DNA from 2 places in the Streptomyces sp. NRRL B-3229 genome. Region 2 is predicted to be linked to the other one. Evidence: predicted binding sites of a transcription regulator. Region 2 holds the regulator's gene; the other holds the start of a gene.
What was found. Region 2 encodes HrcA, which represses chaperone genes, less so after heat shock. Its sites were predicted from a motif close to TTNGCACTCNGNNNNNCNGAGTGCNAA; they were not measured.
Positions count from the first base shown of each region.

Region 1: the regulator HrcA is predicted to act here: its motif matches at 2,044-2,070, upstream of groES (co-chaperone GroES).

Region 1 is NZ_JOGP01000006.1:227,020-235,043, forward strand. Features, by position in the region: gene groL (chaperonin GroEL) at 1-1,440, opposite strand, end outside; gene groES (co-chaperone GroES) at 1,589-1,897, opposite strand; gene IF54_RS0111275 (polysaccharide deacetylase family protein) at 2,214-3,008, opposite strand; gene IF54_RS0111280 (polysaccharide deacetylase family protein) at 3,005-3,931, opposite strand; gene IF54_RS0111285 (class I SAM-dependent methyltransferase) at 4,061-5,257, shown strand; gene IF54_RS40480 (cell wall-binding repeat-containing protein) at 5,235-7,277, opposite strand; gene IF54_RS0111295 (RNA polymerase sigma factor) at 7,408-8,024, opposite strand, start outside.
Region 2 is NZ_JOGP01000002.1:351,587-359,610, forward strand. Features, by position in the region: gene hemW (radical SAM family heme chaperone HemW) at 1-165, shown strand, start outside; gene IF54_RS0104515 (DUF3097 domain-containing protein) at 278-1,084, opposite strand; gene IF54_RS0104520 (MBL fold metallo-hydrolase) at 1,116-1,847, opposite strand; gene hrcA (heat-inducible transcriptional repressor HrcA) at 1,999-3,015, shown strand; gene dnaJ (molecular chaperone DnaJ) at 3,016-4,155, shown strand; gene IF54_RS0104535 (nitronate monooxygenase) at 4,275-5,351, shown strand; gene IF54_RS0104540 (16S rRNA (uracil(1498)-N(3))-methyltransferase) at 5,348-6,097, shown strand; gene IF54_RS0104545 (VOC family protein) at 6,115-6,507, shown strand; gene IF54_RS0104550 (hypothetical protein) at 6,597-7,130, shown strand; gene IF54_RS0104555 (S41 family peptidase) at 7,176-8,024, shown strand, end outside.

The DNA of each region.
Region 1 (8,024 bases), on a different contig from region 2:
GGCGTTGAAGCCCTGGCCCTTGTCGAGCTCGGCGACCTTGGAGGTGATGACGTAGCCCTCGAGGCCCGCGTTCTCGGCGATCCAGCGCAGCGGCTCGACGACGGCCTTGCGGACGACGGCGACACCGGTGGCCTCGTCGCCGGTCTTGCCGAGGCCGCCCTCGAGCACCTTGGCGGCGTGCACCAGAGCGGAGCCACCACCGGAGACGATGCCCTCCTCGACCGCGGCGCGGGTCGCGGAGATGGCGTCCTCCAGACGGTGCTTCTTCTCCTTCAGCTCCACCTCGGTGGCGGCGCCGACCTTGATCACGCACACGCCGCCGGCCAGCTTCGCGAGGCGCTCCTGGAGCTTCTCGCGGTCCCAGTCGGAGTCGGTGTTCTCGATCTCGGCCTTGATCTGGGCGACGCGGCCCGCGACGGCGGCGGAGTCACCGGCGCCGTCGACGACCGTGGTGTCGTCCTTGGTGACCGTGACACGGCGGGCGGTGCCCAGCACCTCCAGGCCGACCTGGTCGAGCTTGAGGCCGACCTCCTCGGAGATGACCTCGGCGCCGGTGAGGGTCGCCAGGTCCTGGAGCATCGCCTTGCGGCGGTCACCGAAGCCGGGGGCCTTGACCGCGACCGCGTTGAAGGTGCCGCGGATCTTGTTGACGACCAGGGTCGACAGGGCCTCGCCCTCGACGTCCTCGGCGATGATCAGCAGCGGCTTGGAGGCACCCGACTGGATGACCTTCTCGAGCAGCGGCAGCAGGTCCTGGATCGAGGAGATCTTGCCCTGGTTGATCAGGATGTACGGGTCGTCGAGGACGGCCTCCATACGCTCCTGGTCGGAGACCATGTACGGGGACAGGTAGCCCTTGTCGAAGGCCATGCCCTCGGTGAAGTCCAGCTCCAGACCGAAGGTGTTGGACTCCTCGACGGTGATGACACCGTCCTTGCCGACCTTGTCCATCGCCTCGGCGATGAGCTCGCCGACCTGCGAGTCCTGGGCGGACAGCGCGGCCACGGCGGCGATGTCGGACTTCTCGTCGATCGGGCGGGCCGTCGCGAGGAGGTCCTCGGAGATGGCGGCGACGGCGGCGTCGATGCCCTTCTTCAGGGCGGCCGGGGAGGCACCCGCGGCGACGTTCTTCAGGCCCTCGCGCACCAGCGCCTGGGCGAGCACGGTGGCGGTGGTGGTGCCGTCACCCGCGATGTCGTTGGTCTTGGTCGCCACCTCCTTCACCAGCTGGGCGCCGAGGTTCTCGTACGGGTCCTCGATCTCGACCTCGCGGGCGATCGTGACACCGTCGTTGGTGATGGTGGGAGCGCCGAACTTCTTGTCGATGACGACGTTGCGGCCCTTGGGGCCGATCGTCACCTTGACCGTGTCGGCAAGCTTGTTGACGCCGCGCTCGAGGGCGCGACGGGCGTCCTCGTCGAACTTCAGGATCTTCGCCATGGGAGCGGTTCAGCCCTCTCGGAAAATGTGGGTGAAACGAACTGCGCCCCAGACGCCCGGCTTCATAAGGTGGCGGGGGCCCGGGGCGCAGCTCACAAGCAAAATGTGCTTGAGGTACTGGGTTTCTGGGGGTGACCCCCAGACCCCCTTACTTCTCGATGACCGCGAGCACGTCGCGGGACGAGAGGACGAGGTACTCCTCGCCGTTGTACTTCACCTCGGTGCCGCCGTACTTGCTGTACAGCACGATGTCGCCGACCTTCACGTCGAGCGGCAGGCGCTCGCCGTTCTCGAAGCGGCCCGGACCCACGGCGAGGATGACGCCCTCCTGGGGCTTCTCCTTCGCGGTGTCCGGAATGACCAGGCCAGAGGCGGTGGTCTGCTCGGCGTCGAGCGGCTGGACCACGATGCGGTCCTCGAGCGGCTTGATGGCAACCTTGGAGCTGGTGGTCGTCACGATCCGACCTCCCCCTTCGGAGATCTCACGGGGTTAACTGTCTGAGGTGGCGACCAGGTGGATCCGTCGTCGCGGGTGCCGGACCTGCCCGTCGCTGTGTTGGCACTCTCACCTGCGGAGTGCCAGAGCCGAGACTATGACCGCGATTAGCACTCGGTCAAGCGGAGTGCCAATTCGCTGCGCTGGCTGTGCCGGATCGGGTGCGGGTGGGTGGGGGTTCGCGCCCCGGGGGCTGCGCCCCCGGACCCCCGTCGGCCTGCGGCCTCGTCCTCAAACGCCGGACGGGCTGGAAGCGCCAGCCGGACGAGCTGGATGGCTACAGGTAATCCTCCAGGCGCCCGACCGTCAGGCCCCGCCGCTCGATCTCCCTCAGTACCGTCGTCGTGCGTTGGGTCAGGCCCGGGCCCTGTTCCTCGCCCGAGGCCACCGCGACGATGTCCCCCGGGCGCAGCGGGTGCTGCAACGCACGGCCCTGTACCGAGACGCTCCACAGGACGAGGGCGGAGAGGCCGCAGTCGGTCGCCGCATGGCGGGTCGTGGTGTCGTACGTGCCGTAGGGCGGGCGGAACAGGCGGGGGCGGATTCCGAAGCGGGCGTGGAGTTTCTCCTGCTGGCCGCAGATCTCGGCGCGCTGGCCCGCATAGGGCAGGCCACGCAGGGCGGGGTGGTCGAGGGTGTGGTTCTGGATGCTCGCGCCGACCGACTGGAGGCGGGCGAAGTGGCCGTACCCGGGACCGACCACGCTGTTGGTGAGGAACATGCTGACCGGGAGCCGCAGTTCACGGACCAGGTCGACGAAGCGCGGGTCCCGCTCGGCGCCGTCGTCGTAGGTGAGGAAGACGACCTTGTCGGTCGTCGGCACCCGCTTCACCACCGGGAGCGGGCCGCCCGGGTCCACCGGTACGGGGCGGGCAGGGTGCTCCGGGGGTGCGGGCAGCGAGGCGGTGAGGCCCCAGTGGCGGTACGGCCGTCCGTCGGCGCCGGGCGGGCCGTAGGAGCCCACGCGCTGGGCGGCCTTGCGGCCCAGTCGTTCGATGGGGTCGACGGACTGGGCGCATCCGGTGAGCAGTACGGCCGCCAGCCCGGCGGCGACCAGGGCCCGCTGTTTCACAGGTAGTCCTCGAGGCGCGCGACGGCGTATCCCTCGGCCGTGACCTTGTCCAGGAAGCGGCGGACCATGTCGGGCATGGTGCCCTTGCCGTCCGACCGGCCCCGGAAGTGGCTGAGCACGATGTCACCGGGGTGGATGTCCTGGTCCGTCTCGCGGTACTCCCAGTGGTCGGCGAAGACCTCCTCGTTCCAGATCGGCGCGTACCGCACCCCGCAGGACTTCGCCGCGCGCAAGGTGTCCGCGTTGTAGTTGCCGTAGGGCGGGCGGAAGAGCCGGGGCCGGGTGCCGTAGCGCTTCTCGATGACGTCCTGCATCCCGCAGATCTCGTGCTTCTGGCGGGCGTACGACAGTGCGGGCAGGTAGGGGTGGTGGAGGGTGTGGTTGTCGAGCACGACCCCGCGGTCCCGCATCCTCGCGAAGTAGCCGTAGTCGCTCTTGATCAGGTAGTCGCTGAGGAAGGCGGTGTACGGCAGGTTCAGCTCGGTCGTCATCCGCAGGAAGGCGGGGTCCTTCTCGGCGCCGTCGTCGATGGTCAGGAAGACGATCTTCCGGTCAGTGGGGATCGTGGTGAAGACCGGTGGGAGCCCGTCCTCCTCGTGGCCGTCGACCTCGAAGCCCCGGCGGGTGGTGATGCGGGGCTTCTGCGCGGGGGCCGGCGGTGCCGTGAGCGGGACCCGCTTCAGACCCCAGTGCCTGGCGGCGGCGATGCGGGCCTGCTCGGCGCGGAACTCGGCGGCGCGGATGCGGGTCTTGTCGGCCTGGACGTCGGTGAGGTCGGCGGCGGGGGCCGGGGGCGCCTTCAGGGGTTGGCCCGCCCGGATGCCGGCCGACTGGTGCCGGGCGCCGGTTCCGTTCCGCTCGGCGCAGCCGGAGACCAGGGCGGCTACGGCCAGAAGGACGAGTCCGCTGCGGATCGACACCATGAATGCACTGTTTTTATACTTTTGTCCCACCGTTCGCATGGGCCGGATCCTCGCAGGTCACTCCCCTGGTCCCGGGGCGACACCGCCACCGGGGAGCACGCCGTCCACCGACTGGCCCACAATGACCCGGTGAACGACCTCGCCCCCCTCCTCACCCCCGAGGGCCGCGCCCTCCTCGACTCCGTGCGCGGCACCGCCCCCGCCGACGAACTCGCCGTCGCCACCCGGCTGCGCCGCGAGCACCCGGCCGAACTGGTCTCCGCCGCGCTCGGCCAGGCGCGGCTGCGGCAGCGGGCGGTGGCGAAGTTCGGGGCCGAGGACGCGGGGCGGATGTTCTTCACGCCGAACGGGGTGGAGCAGTCGACGCGGGCGAGTGTCGCGGCCTACCGGGCCGAGCGCTTCCGGGCGATGGGGGTGACCTCCGTCGCCGACCTGTGCTGCGGGATCGGCGGGGACGCGATCGCGCTGGCGCGGGCCGGGATCCGGGTCCTCGCGGTGGACAGGGACCCGCTGACCGCGGCGGCCGCGCGGGCGAACGCGGACGCGCTGGGGCTCGCCGACCTGATCGAGGTGCGGGAGGCGGACGTCACGGAGGTCGACACGGCCGCGTACGACGCCGTGTTCGTGGACCCGGCCCGGCGCTCCACGAAACGCGGGCGCATCTTCGACCCGGAGGCCTACTCGCCCCCGCTCTCCTGGGCCGTCCAGGCGGCCCTCGGGGCCCCGCACGCCGCGCTGAAGGTGGCGCCCGGCATCCCGCACGAGGCGGTCCCCGAGGAGGCCGAGGCGGAGTGGATCTCCGACGGCGGGGACGTGAAGGAGGCCGTGCTGTGGTTCGGCGGCACCCCGGGCGCCGTACGGGCCACCCTGCTGCCGGGACCGCGGACCCTGCTGGGCCGGGGGCTCCCCGACCCCGAAGTCCGGTCCGTGGGGCGGTACTTGTACGAGCCGGACGGTGCCGTCATCCGGGCCCATCTGGTCGCCGAGGCGGCCGAGGAGCTCGACGGCGGGCTGATCGACCCGACCATCGCCTACGTCACCGCGGACGCCCTGCGTGCGACGCCGTACGCGACGGCGTACGAAATCACCGACCAACTCCCCTTCAACGTGAAGAAGTTGAAGGCGCTGCTGCGGGAGCGGGAGGTCGGCATCCTGACCGTGAAGAAGCGGGGGTCGGCCGTCGAGCCGGAGGAGCTGCGGCGCAAGGCACTGCCGAAGCCGCAGGGCACGAACGCGGTGACGGTGTTCCTGACGCGGGTCGCGGGGGCGCCGACCATGCTGGTCGGCGCCCCCGCGAGGGCCGTCACTGGTGCTGGACCGTCCTGAGCGGCTCCAGGTGCGGGTCGGCGCCGACCGGCCCGGTCCGCGCCGCGGTGGCGTTCAGGGTCGCGTCGCCGCCGGTGCGCAGGGCGGCGGTCCGGCTGCTCGCCGGTTCGTCACCGTTGCGGAACGGCGTGTAGACGACCTGGGCGCTGTTCGCGGCGACCGAGGCGCCCGCCGAACTGAGCGTGCCCGCCGAGAGGTTGCCGGTGCCGCCGAAGGCGATCACGGAGTTGGTGCTCGCGGACTCACGCAGCAGATAGCTCGTCAGCTCGGACGAGAGAGAAGCGCGGGAGGTCCACAGCACCGGCCCGAAGACGTTCATCGCCCCGGCCGCCGACAGCCCGTCGCGCCAGGAACCGGAGTAGGCGAGCGCCACGTTGCTCGGCGTGCTCCACCAGAACTTGGCGACGGCCACCGAGAGAGCCGCCCTGGTCTTCCCCGAGATCGGGTAGTACGAGTACGTGGAGGGCCACCGGGAGAAGTTCGTGTGGGTCAGCGCGTACCTGGCGTCCGCCCCCACCGGGATGACCATGGTCTTGTTCGGGTTCAGACCGTTGAGGTACGACTTCACCGACGACGTCAGCGACTTGCCGTTGGTGAGGACCAGACCGCCCGCGCTGCCCGTGCCGTCGGCACCGGCCGCGGCGGCCGCCGGGAGGGACGCGTAGGCGTCGGTGCCGGAGGCCAGGAAGACGTACTTCGGGCTGGTGGTGATGGTCTTGGCCACGGCCACCGAGGTGGCGAAGCGGTCCGCGCCGGTCAGCCGCTTGGGCGTGAAGCCGAGGGCCTTCACCTGGGAGGTGACCGCCGAGCTCAGGACGGATGTGGAGCCGAGGAGATAGACGTTGGCGCCCCGCTTCAGCACCCGCTTCAGCTCGGCCTTCGCCGCCGCCGACAGCCCGCCCTTCGGGGTCGCCAGGACCGGCCCCTGCTTCTTGCCGGCCAGCGCGGGCGCGGTCAGCGCGTACGCGGTGCTGTCCTGGTTGGTCAGCACGGCCGCCTTGGCGTCCATCAGGCCGGGCACGTGCTGTCCGACCTTGTTCCAGGTCCAGCGGGAGGCCGCGACGACGGTCGGGGTACTGCCGGAGCCCCAGATCCGGGCGGTGTTGTTCTTGCGCAGCGGCTGCCAGCTCGGGTTGCTGCCCTGCGGGGTGCCCGGGACGGCCGTGCGCTCACCCGTGGCCACGTCGGCGTACTCGGTGGTGTGGACGTCGCTGCTGCCGCCCGAGGTGTGCGCGTCGAAGACGATGCGCTTGCCGGTCGGCGACCAGGACGGGTTGGCGACGTAGCCCGAGCCGGTGGTGAGCTGCTTGACGTCGGTGCCATCGGCCTTGGCCGTGAAGATCTGCTGCTTGCCGTCGGCGTCGTTGCGGACGAAGGCCAGCTGGGTGCCGTCGGGCGAGTAGGCGGGCTGCCCGGCGTTCGCGAGGACCCGCTTGACCGTCTTGGCGGCCGGGTCGTAGACGTACACTCCGGCGTTGTCGTAGCAGCCGTAGTTGATACGGCGTTCGAAGGCGACCGTGCCGGACGGGCTCACCGTCGGGTCGGTGTCGCAGACGGTGGACGGCTCCAGGGCCGACGACAGCAGCGGGCGGGGTGCCCAGGAGGCGTCGGAGGGGCCGTAGGCGAGCTGGCCGCCGGTCGAGAAGACGACGTAACGGCCACCCCACCAGAAGGCGAGGTCCTGGTACTGGGCGCTGGAGCGCATGCCTTCGGCCCAGGGCAGGTCGAACTTCGAGCCGCCGCTGGGGCGGATGCTGGTGATCTGGCTCCAGGAGGTCACCAGCCGGCTGCCGTCCGGGGCCCAGGCGGCATACCAGCCGCCGGTGTTGGGCACCGCGGTCTGCTTGCCGGTGACGGTGTCGACGAGCACCGGCCCGTCGGTCAGGATGCGGCCCTCGGTGCCGGGCCAGGGGCCCGCGTCGTCGGCGGTGGCGCCGGGTGCGGCGGCCAGGGTGCCCACCGCGGCGAGGGCCGCCGCGGTCGCGAGCGCCGGGGCACGGCGGCGCATGGTCTGTCTCAAGTTGTCGTCCCCCCATGGGATGTCACAGCCCCCGTACTGGGGGCCGTGTCACTTTAAATCGCAAGGAAACGCGAGGGAACCGAGTTACGAGTAAACACCTGTGCGAATTCAGGTCACGATCCGCTTCGGGTCACGATCCGCACTCCCTGGCCCGCTCCAGGAGCAGCTCCCGCTCCCGTTCGTTGCGTGTCAGCGCGGCCGCGCGTTCGAACTCGGTCCGGGCCTCCTTCGTACGGCCGAGGCGGGCGAGGAGGTCGCCGCGGACGCTCGGCAGCAAGTGGTAGTCGTGCAGGGCGGGTTCGCCGGTGAGCGCGTCGACGATCTCCAGGGCCGGGGCCGGGCCCTCGGCCATGGAGACGGCGACCGCGCGGTTGAGTTCGACGACCGGGGAGGGGGCGCGGGCGGCGAGCAGGGCGTAGAGGGTGGCGATGGCCCGCCAGTCGGTCTCCTCGTAGGAGTACGCGTGCGCGTGGCAGGCGGCGATGCCCGCCTGGAGGACGTAGGGGCCGGGAGCGCCGACGGTCGTGGCCTCCGCGCGGGACAGGGCCTTGATGCCGCGGGCGACGAGCATGCGGTTCCAGCGGCTGCGGTTCTGGTCCTTGAGGAGGACGGGTTCGCCGCGCGGTCCGGTGCGGGCGGCCGTCCGAGACGCCTGGAACTCCAACAGGGCCGCCAGGCCGTGCACTTCGGGTTCCTTGGGCATGAGGGCGGACAGCAGCCGGGCCAGGCGCAGGGCGTCCTCGCACA
Region 2 (8,024 bases):
GAGGGGGCGCCGCTCGCTCTTCTGCGCGAGGAGGGGCTGGCTGCTTCTCGCCGGGCGCTGGGGGAGGGGCTGCTGGAGACCGGGCCGTACGAGGAGGGGCGGGCTGTGCTGACGCTGCGGGGGCGGTTGCTGGCGGATGCGGTGGTGCGGGACCTGGTGGACTGAGCGCCTACGGGGGTGGGGGCTGTGTCGTCGGGCGGCTGCTGGTGTGTTTGTGGCTGGTCGCGCCCACGCGGCGGAGCCGCATATCGATACAGCCCCGCGCCCCTGGGGAGCGTCACTGAGCTGTGACGAAATCGATCAGTTCCTCCACTCGCCCGAGCAACTCCGGCTCCAGGTCCTTGTACGAGTTCACCCGCTTCAGGATCGCCTGCCACACCGCGCCCGTGTTGTCCGACGGCCAGCCCAGTGCCTTGCACACGCCCGTTTTCCAGTCCTGGCCGTGGGGGACTCTCGGCCACGCCTCGATACCCAGGGACGACGGCTTCACCGCCTCCCAGATGTCGATGTAGGGGTGGCCCACGACCAGGGCGTGTTCGCTGGTGACCGATGCGGCGATGCGGGACTCCTTGCTGCCCGGCACCAGGTGGTCCACCAGGACGCCCAGCCGCGCGTCCGGGCCGGGTGCGAACTCGGCCACGATCGCGGGGAGGTCGTCCACGCCCTCCAGGTACTCCACGACCACGCCCTCGATGCGCAGGTCGTCGCCCCAGACCTTCTCGACCAGTTCCGCGTCATGGCGGCCCTCGACGTAGATACGGCCGGCGCGGGCCACGCGTGCGCGTGCGCCGGGCACGGCCACCGAGCCGGACGCGGTACGGGACGGTCGTACGGGAGCCGTCGCCGGGGGTCTGACCAGGGTCACCACCCGGCCCTCCAGGAGGAAACCGCGGGGCTCCAGTGGGAAGACCCGGTGCTTGCCGAAGCGGTCCTCCAGGGTCACCGTGCCCGCCTCGCAGCGGATCACCGCGCCACAGAAGCCGGTGCCGGGCTCCTCGACCACCAGGCCGGGCTCGGCCGGAATCTCCGGTACCGGCTTCGGCTTCTTCCACGGAGGGGTCAGGTCGGCGGAGTACTGGCGCATTCGGATGACGATAGGAGAAGCCCGCCCCGGGCTAACGCGACACGCCGAAGCTTCTCGCCAGGGCGTCCCGCTGACGTCGTACGAACTCCGCGTCCACCACCGCTCCGTGACCGGGCACGTACAGCGCGTCCTCGCCGCCCAGGTCGAGGAGGCGGTCCAGGGCCGCGGGCCACTGCTGCGGTACGGCGTCCGGGCCCGCCTGGGGTTCGCCGGACTCCTCGACCAGGTCGCCGCAGAAGACCACCTCCGGGGAGCCGGGGACGAGGACCGCGAGGTCGTGGGACGTGTGCCCGGGGCCGACGTTCGCCAGCAGGACCTGGCGGCCGTCGCCCAGGTCGAGCGTCCACTCGCCGGAGACGTGATGCCGGGGGGAGACCAGGGCGTCCACCGCCTCGTCGGCCGGCGACGGCTCCAGGCCGTTGCGCACCGCGTCCGCCCGCAGTTCCGCGCGGCCGAGGCGTCCCGTCAGCACCGTCTCCACGCCCACCGCGCCGAACACCTCCGCCCCCGCGAACGCCGCAGCCCCGAAGACATGGTCGAAGTGGGGGTGGGTCAGCGCGAGATGGGTCACACGGTGCCCGGCCAGCTCCTCCGCCTCGGCCCGCAGCCGTGCGCCCTCGGCGAGGTCGGCGCCCGCGTCGATCAGGAGGGCCGTGCCCGCGCCGATCACCAGGCCCGCCGTACAGTCCCAGCGGGGCAGCCGGCACCGCCCGACCCCGGTCGCGACCCGCTCCCACCCGAGCTCTTCCCAAGTCACCGTCATACCGCGACGCTAACGGCAGGAACCTGCCCCACGGGACCGACCTTGCCCTGGGAGCACCCCACCGCCGTACACTGGCTCGGGGAGCGCTGGCACTCGGACGGACAGAGTGCCAGGCGAGATACCGAGGGAACGCATTCTGGAGGTGTGCGCGATGCTGAGTGAACGCAGGCTCCAGGTGTTGCGCGCCATCGTCCAGGACTACGTCGGCACCGAGGAGCCGGTCGGGTCGAAGGCCCTGACCGAGCGGCACAACCTCGGAGTCTCCCCGGCGACCGTCCGCAACGACATGGCGGCCCTGGAGGACGAGGGGTTCATCGCCCAGCCGCACACCAGTGCCGGGCGTATCCCGACGGACAAGGGCTACCGGCTGTTCGTCGACAAGCTGGCGGGCGTCAAGCCGATGACCGCCCCGGAGCGGCGCGCCATCCAGAACTTCCTCGACGGCGCGGTCGACCTCGACGACGTCGTGGCCCGGACCGTGCGGCTGCTCGCGCAGCTGACCCGGCAGGTCGCCGTCGTGCAGTACCCCTCCCTCACCCGGTCCACCGTCCGGCACGTCGAGCTGCTCTCGCTCGCGCCCGCGCGTCTGATGCTCGTGCTGATCACGGACACCGGCCGGGTCGAGCAGCGGCTGGTCGACTGCCCGGCGCCCTTCGGGGAGGCCTCGCTCGCCGATCTGCGGGCCCGGCTCAACAGCCGGGTCGCGGGGCGGCGGTTCGCCGATGTGCCCCGACTGGTCGAGGACCTGCCCGAGGGCTTCGACGTCGAGGATCGGGGTACGGTCGCGACAGTGCTCTCCACTCTCCTGGAGACACTCGTCGAGGAGAACGAGGAGCGGCTGATGATCGGCGGCACAGCCAATCTCACCCGCTTCGGACATGACTTTCCCCTCACCATCCGGCCCGTCCTGGAGGCACTGGAGGAGCAGGTCGTCCTCCTCAAACTCCTTGGAGAGGCCGGCGATTCGGGCATGACCGTGCGTATCGGTCATGAGAACGCCTACGAGGGACTCAACTCCACTTCGGTGGTGTCGGTCGGCTACGGTTCGGGCGGCGAGGCAGTCGCCAAGCTCGGCGTGGTCGGACCGACCCGCATGGATTACCCGGGAACGATGGGAGCGGTACGCGCAGTGGCACGGTACGTCGGACAGATCCTGGCGGAGTCGTAAGTGGCCACGGACTACTACGCCGTTCTCGGCGTGCGCCGCGACGCGTCGCAGGATGAGATCAAGAAGGCGTTCCGCCGGCTCGCACGCGAGCTGCACCCGGACGTCAACCCGGATCCGAAGACCCAGGAGCGGTTCAAGGAGATCAACGCCGCTTACGAGGTGTTGTCGGACCCGCAGAAGAAGCAGGTCTACGACCTCGGCGGCGACCCGCTCTCGCAGGCCGGCGGCGGAGGCGCGGGCGGCTTCGGGGCTGGTGGGTTCGGGAACTTCTCGGACATCATGGACGCGTTCTTCGGTACGGCCTCGCAGCGGGGTCCGCGTTCGCGCACCCGGCGCGGCCAGGACGCGATGATCCGGCTGGAGATCGAGCTCGACGAGGCGGCCTTCGGCACCACGAAGGACATCCAGGTCGACACGGCGATCGTCTGCACCACGTGCAGTGGTGAGGGCGCCGCGCCGGGCACCTCCGCGCAGACGTGTGACATGTGCCGCGGTCGCGGTGAGGTGTCGCAGGTGACGCGGTCCTTCCTGGGCCAGGTCATGACGTCCCGTCCCTGCCCGCAGTGCCAGGGCTTCGGCACCGTCGTCCCGACCCCGTGCCCGGAGTGCGCCGGCGACGGCCGGGTCCGCTCGCGCCGCACCCTCACCGTGAAGATCCCGGCGGGTGTGGACAACGGCACGCGCATCCAGCTCGCGGGCGAGGGCGAGGTCGGTCCCGGTGGCGGTCCCGCCGGTGACCTCTACGTCGAGATCCACGAGCTGCCGCACTCGCAGTTCCAGCGGCGCGGCGACGACCTGCACTGCACGGTCACGCTCCCGATGACGGCGGCGTCGCTCGGCACCAAGGTGCCGCTGGAGACGCTGGACGGCATGGAGGAGGTCGACATCCGGCCCGGCACCCAGTCCGGCCAGTCGATCCCGCTGCACAGCCGGGGTGTCACGCACCTGCGCGGCGGCGGCCGGGGTGACCTCATCGTCCACGTCGAGGTCCAGACCCCGACGAAGCTGGACCCGGAGCAGGAACGACTGCTCCGCGAGCTGGCCAAGCTGCGAGGCGAAGAACGGCCGACCGGGCAGTTCCAGCCGGGCCAGCAGGGGCTGTTCTCCCGGCTGAAGGACGCGTTCAACGGGCGTACCTGAGCCTGCTGAAGGGCCCGTGCAGGGCCTTGTCTGAGCCGGTTTCCTGGTCCGTGCCGTCGGCCTGTGCCGACGGGGCGGTCGGATTCGGACTTGTTCGGAGGACGTGACAACATGCCGTCATGTCCTCCGCACTGACCGATCTCTTCCCTCATCCGATCGTGCAGGCCCCCATGGCGGGCGGCGTCTCCGTGCCGCAGCTCGCCGCCGCCGTGTCCGAGGCCGGCGGGCTCGGATTCCTGGCCGCCGGGTACAAGACGGCCGACGGGATGTACCAGGACATCAAGCAGCTGCGCGGCCTGACGGGGCGGCCCTTCGGCGTCAACCTCTTCATGCCGCAGCCGGAGTACGCGGACCCGGCCGCGGTCGAGGTCTACGCCCACCAGCTGGCCGGTGAGGCCGGCTGGTACGACACCGAGCTCGGCGACCCCGACGGCGGACGGGACGACGGCTACGACGCCAAGCTCGCCGTCCTCCTCGACAACCCGGTCCCCGTGGCCTCCTTCCACTTCGGCATCCCGAGCGCCGAGACCCTGGAGTCCCTGCGCCGGGCCGGCATCTTCACCCTCGTCACCGCGACCACCCCCGAAGAGGCCCTCGCCGTCCAGTACGCGGGCGCCGACGCGGTGATAGCCCAGGGCGTGGAGGCCGGCGGCCACCAGGGCACCCACCGGGACATCCCCGAGCAGGACGGCTCCGGCCTCGGCCTGCTCTCCCTCGTCGCGCAGATCCGCGAGACCGTGACCCTCCCGATCGTCGCCGCCGGCGGCATCATGCGCGGCAGCCAGATCGCCGCCGTCCTCGCCGCGGGCGCGAGCGCGGCCCAGCTCGGCACGGCGTTCCTCGCCACCCACGAGTCCGGCGCCCCCGACGTGCACAAGCAGGCGCTGACCAACCCGCTCTACGTCCGCACCGAGCTGACCCGTGCCTTCTCCGGCCGCCCCGCCCGCGGCCTGGTCAACCGCTTCCTGCGCGAGCACGGCCCCTACGCGCCCGCCGCCTACCCCGAGGTCCACCACCTCACCGCGCCGCTGCGGAAGGCCGCTGCCAAGGCCAAGGACCCGCAGGGCATGGCACTGTGGGCGGGACAGGGCCACCGTATGGCCCGCGACCTGCCCGCGGGCCGGCTCGTGGAGCTCCTCGCGGCCGAACTCGCGGACGCTCGGACAGCGTTGTCGGCCAAGGGAGGACTGCGATGACCGCGCCAGTATTCGTCGTCGACCACTTCGACGCGGGCGGCGGCGGGCACTACGTCCTCGACGGCCCCGAAGGCCGGCACGCCGTCTCGGTGAAGCGGCTCCAGCCCGGCGAGGACGTCATCCTCACCGACGGGGCCGGGCGTTGGGCGGACTGCGTGGTGCTCGCCGCCGAGGGCAAGGACCGGCTGGTCGTCCAGCTGGACTCGGTCTTTGAGGAGCCGCAGCCCCAGCCCCGCATCACCGTCGTCCAGGCCCTCCCCAAGGGCGACCGCGGTGAACTCGCCGTGGAGACCATGACCGAGGTCGGCGTCGACGCCATCGTGCCGTGGCAGGCGGCCCGTTGCATCACCCAGTGGCGGGGCGACCGGGGCCTGAAGGCGCTCGCGAAATGGCGGGCCACCGCCCGCGAGGCCGGCAAGCAGTCCCGCCGGGTCCGCTTCCCGGAGGTCGCGGACGCGGCGAGCACCAAGCAGGTTGCCGCACTTCTCGCCAAAGCGGACTTCGCCGCGGTGCTGCACTCCGACTTCGATCGCGGCAGCGAGCCGCTGGCCACCGCCGAACTGCCCGAGGAGGGCGAGATCGTGCTGGTCGTCGGCCCCGAAGGCGGCGTCGCCAAGGACGAGTTGGCGCTCTTCGAGGAGGCCGGCGCGCGGCCCTACGTCCTCGGACCTACCGTGCTGCGCACCTCGACCGCCGGTACCGCGGCGACCGCCCTGCTCCTCGGCCGCACCGGCCGCTGGTCCTGACCTCCCGGAGGACGGCTGTGGAACTCGCCCAAGTACGCCTGCTCGTCACCGACTTCGCCGCCTGCTACCGCTTCTACGCCGAAGTCCTCGGCCTCAAGCCCCAGTCGGGCGCGACGGAGGGACCGTACGAGAAGTTCAGCCCCGCCACCGGCTCGGCCGGCATCGCGCTCCAGGACCGCTCGATGATGGCGGAGGTCCTGGACGAACTCGGGGGCGCGGCCACCGGGCACCGCTCCCTGGTGGTGCTCCGCGTGGACGACCTGGACACCTACTGCGCGCAGATCACCGCCCGCGGCGCGACCCTCCTGAACGGCCCCGCCCCCATGACGGACCGCATGCGCGTGGCCCACCTCAAGGACCCCGAGGGCAACCTGGTGGAACTCCAGGAGTGGCTGCTGCTGCGCGGCTGAGCGCGGGCGCACGGTCCGGGGAGCAAGCGGCGCGCGGGTGGCCGTATGCGCCCTTCCGTCGGACGGTACGCGGTGGCAGTCTGCTGTCCATGGGGGCGTTGAGGCAGATCTGGCGTCGGCCGCGCGGGATGCGGGCGGTGGGTGCGGTGGTGCTCGCCGTGCTGGCCGTGGGCGGGCTCTCCGCCTGCGATCCGGCGGGTGCGGTCAGTTCCGCGACCGTGTCCTACACCACCGACCAGCTGGTCACCAAGGAGCTGAACCGGCAGAAGGCCGACGTGAGTTGGCTGACCTGCACGGCCTCGTACGACAACGGCGACCGGACGCCGAGCGCCAGTGTGAACACCGTGGCCACCGTCGACTGCGAGGGCAAGACGAGGGACGGCAAGGACATCACCGTCAAGGGCAAGGTGACCCGGACCGTCAGCGGGGCGTGTGTGCGGGGGAACCTGACCGCCACCGTCGGCGGCAAGCAGTGGTTCCGCGTGGACGGACTCGGGAACTGCAACGCCACCCCCACCCCGCCCGTCGACAACCCCCGGCAGCCGGGCCCCACCGTCACCGTGACCGTCACCAAGACCATCTGGTGCCAGAACGACCCCCAGTGCTGGCCCGACGGCAAGTGATCGAAACCTCTGTGCACGGCGACCGCGCGTGCATAGGGTGATCGGGTGACACAGCCTGCGACGTCTGCGTATCTCCGGTTTCCGCATGTGCAGGGCGACTTGGTGGCCTTCACCGCCGAGGACGACGTGTGGCTCGCGCCGCTCGACGGCGGCCGCGCCTGGCGGGTCAGCGCCGACAACGTCCCGGTCACCCACCCCCGGATCTCGCCCGACGGCACCACCGTCGCCTGGACCTCCACCCGCGACGGCGCCCCCGAGGTGCACATCGCCCCGGTCGACGGCGGACCCACCAGGAGACTTACGTACTGGGGCAGTTCCCGCACCCAGGTACGCGGCTGGACCCCCGGCGGCGAGGTCCTCGCCATCACCACCCACGGCCAGGCGAGCCTGCGCCGCAGCTGGGCGCACACCGTCCCGCTCGACGGCGGCCCCGGCACCACCCTGCCGTACGGGCCCGTCGGCCATGTCGCCCACGGCCCGGCGACCGTCCTCCTGTCCGCCCCCATGGGCCGCGAGGCCGCGTGGTGGAAGCGCTACCGGGGCGGTACCGCGGGCAAGCTGTGGATCGACCGCGACGGCGACGGCGAGTTCGTACGGCTGCACGAGGAGCTGGACGGAAACCTGGAGTACCCGGTGTGGGCCGGCGACCGGATCGCCTTCCTCTCCGACCACGAAGGCACCGGAGCCGTCTACTCCTCCCTCGCCGACGGCTCCGACCTGCGCCGCCACACCGCCCTCGACGGCTACTACGCCCGCCACGCCTCCGGAGACGGCACCCGCGTCGTCTACAGCTCGGCCGGCGAGCTGTGGATCCTCGACAACCTGGACGGCGCCGAACCCCGCCGCCTGGACGTCCGGCTCGGCGGCCAGCGCGTCGACCGGCAGCCGTTCCCG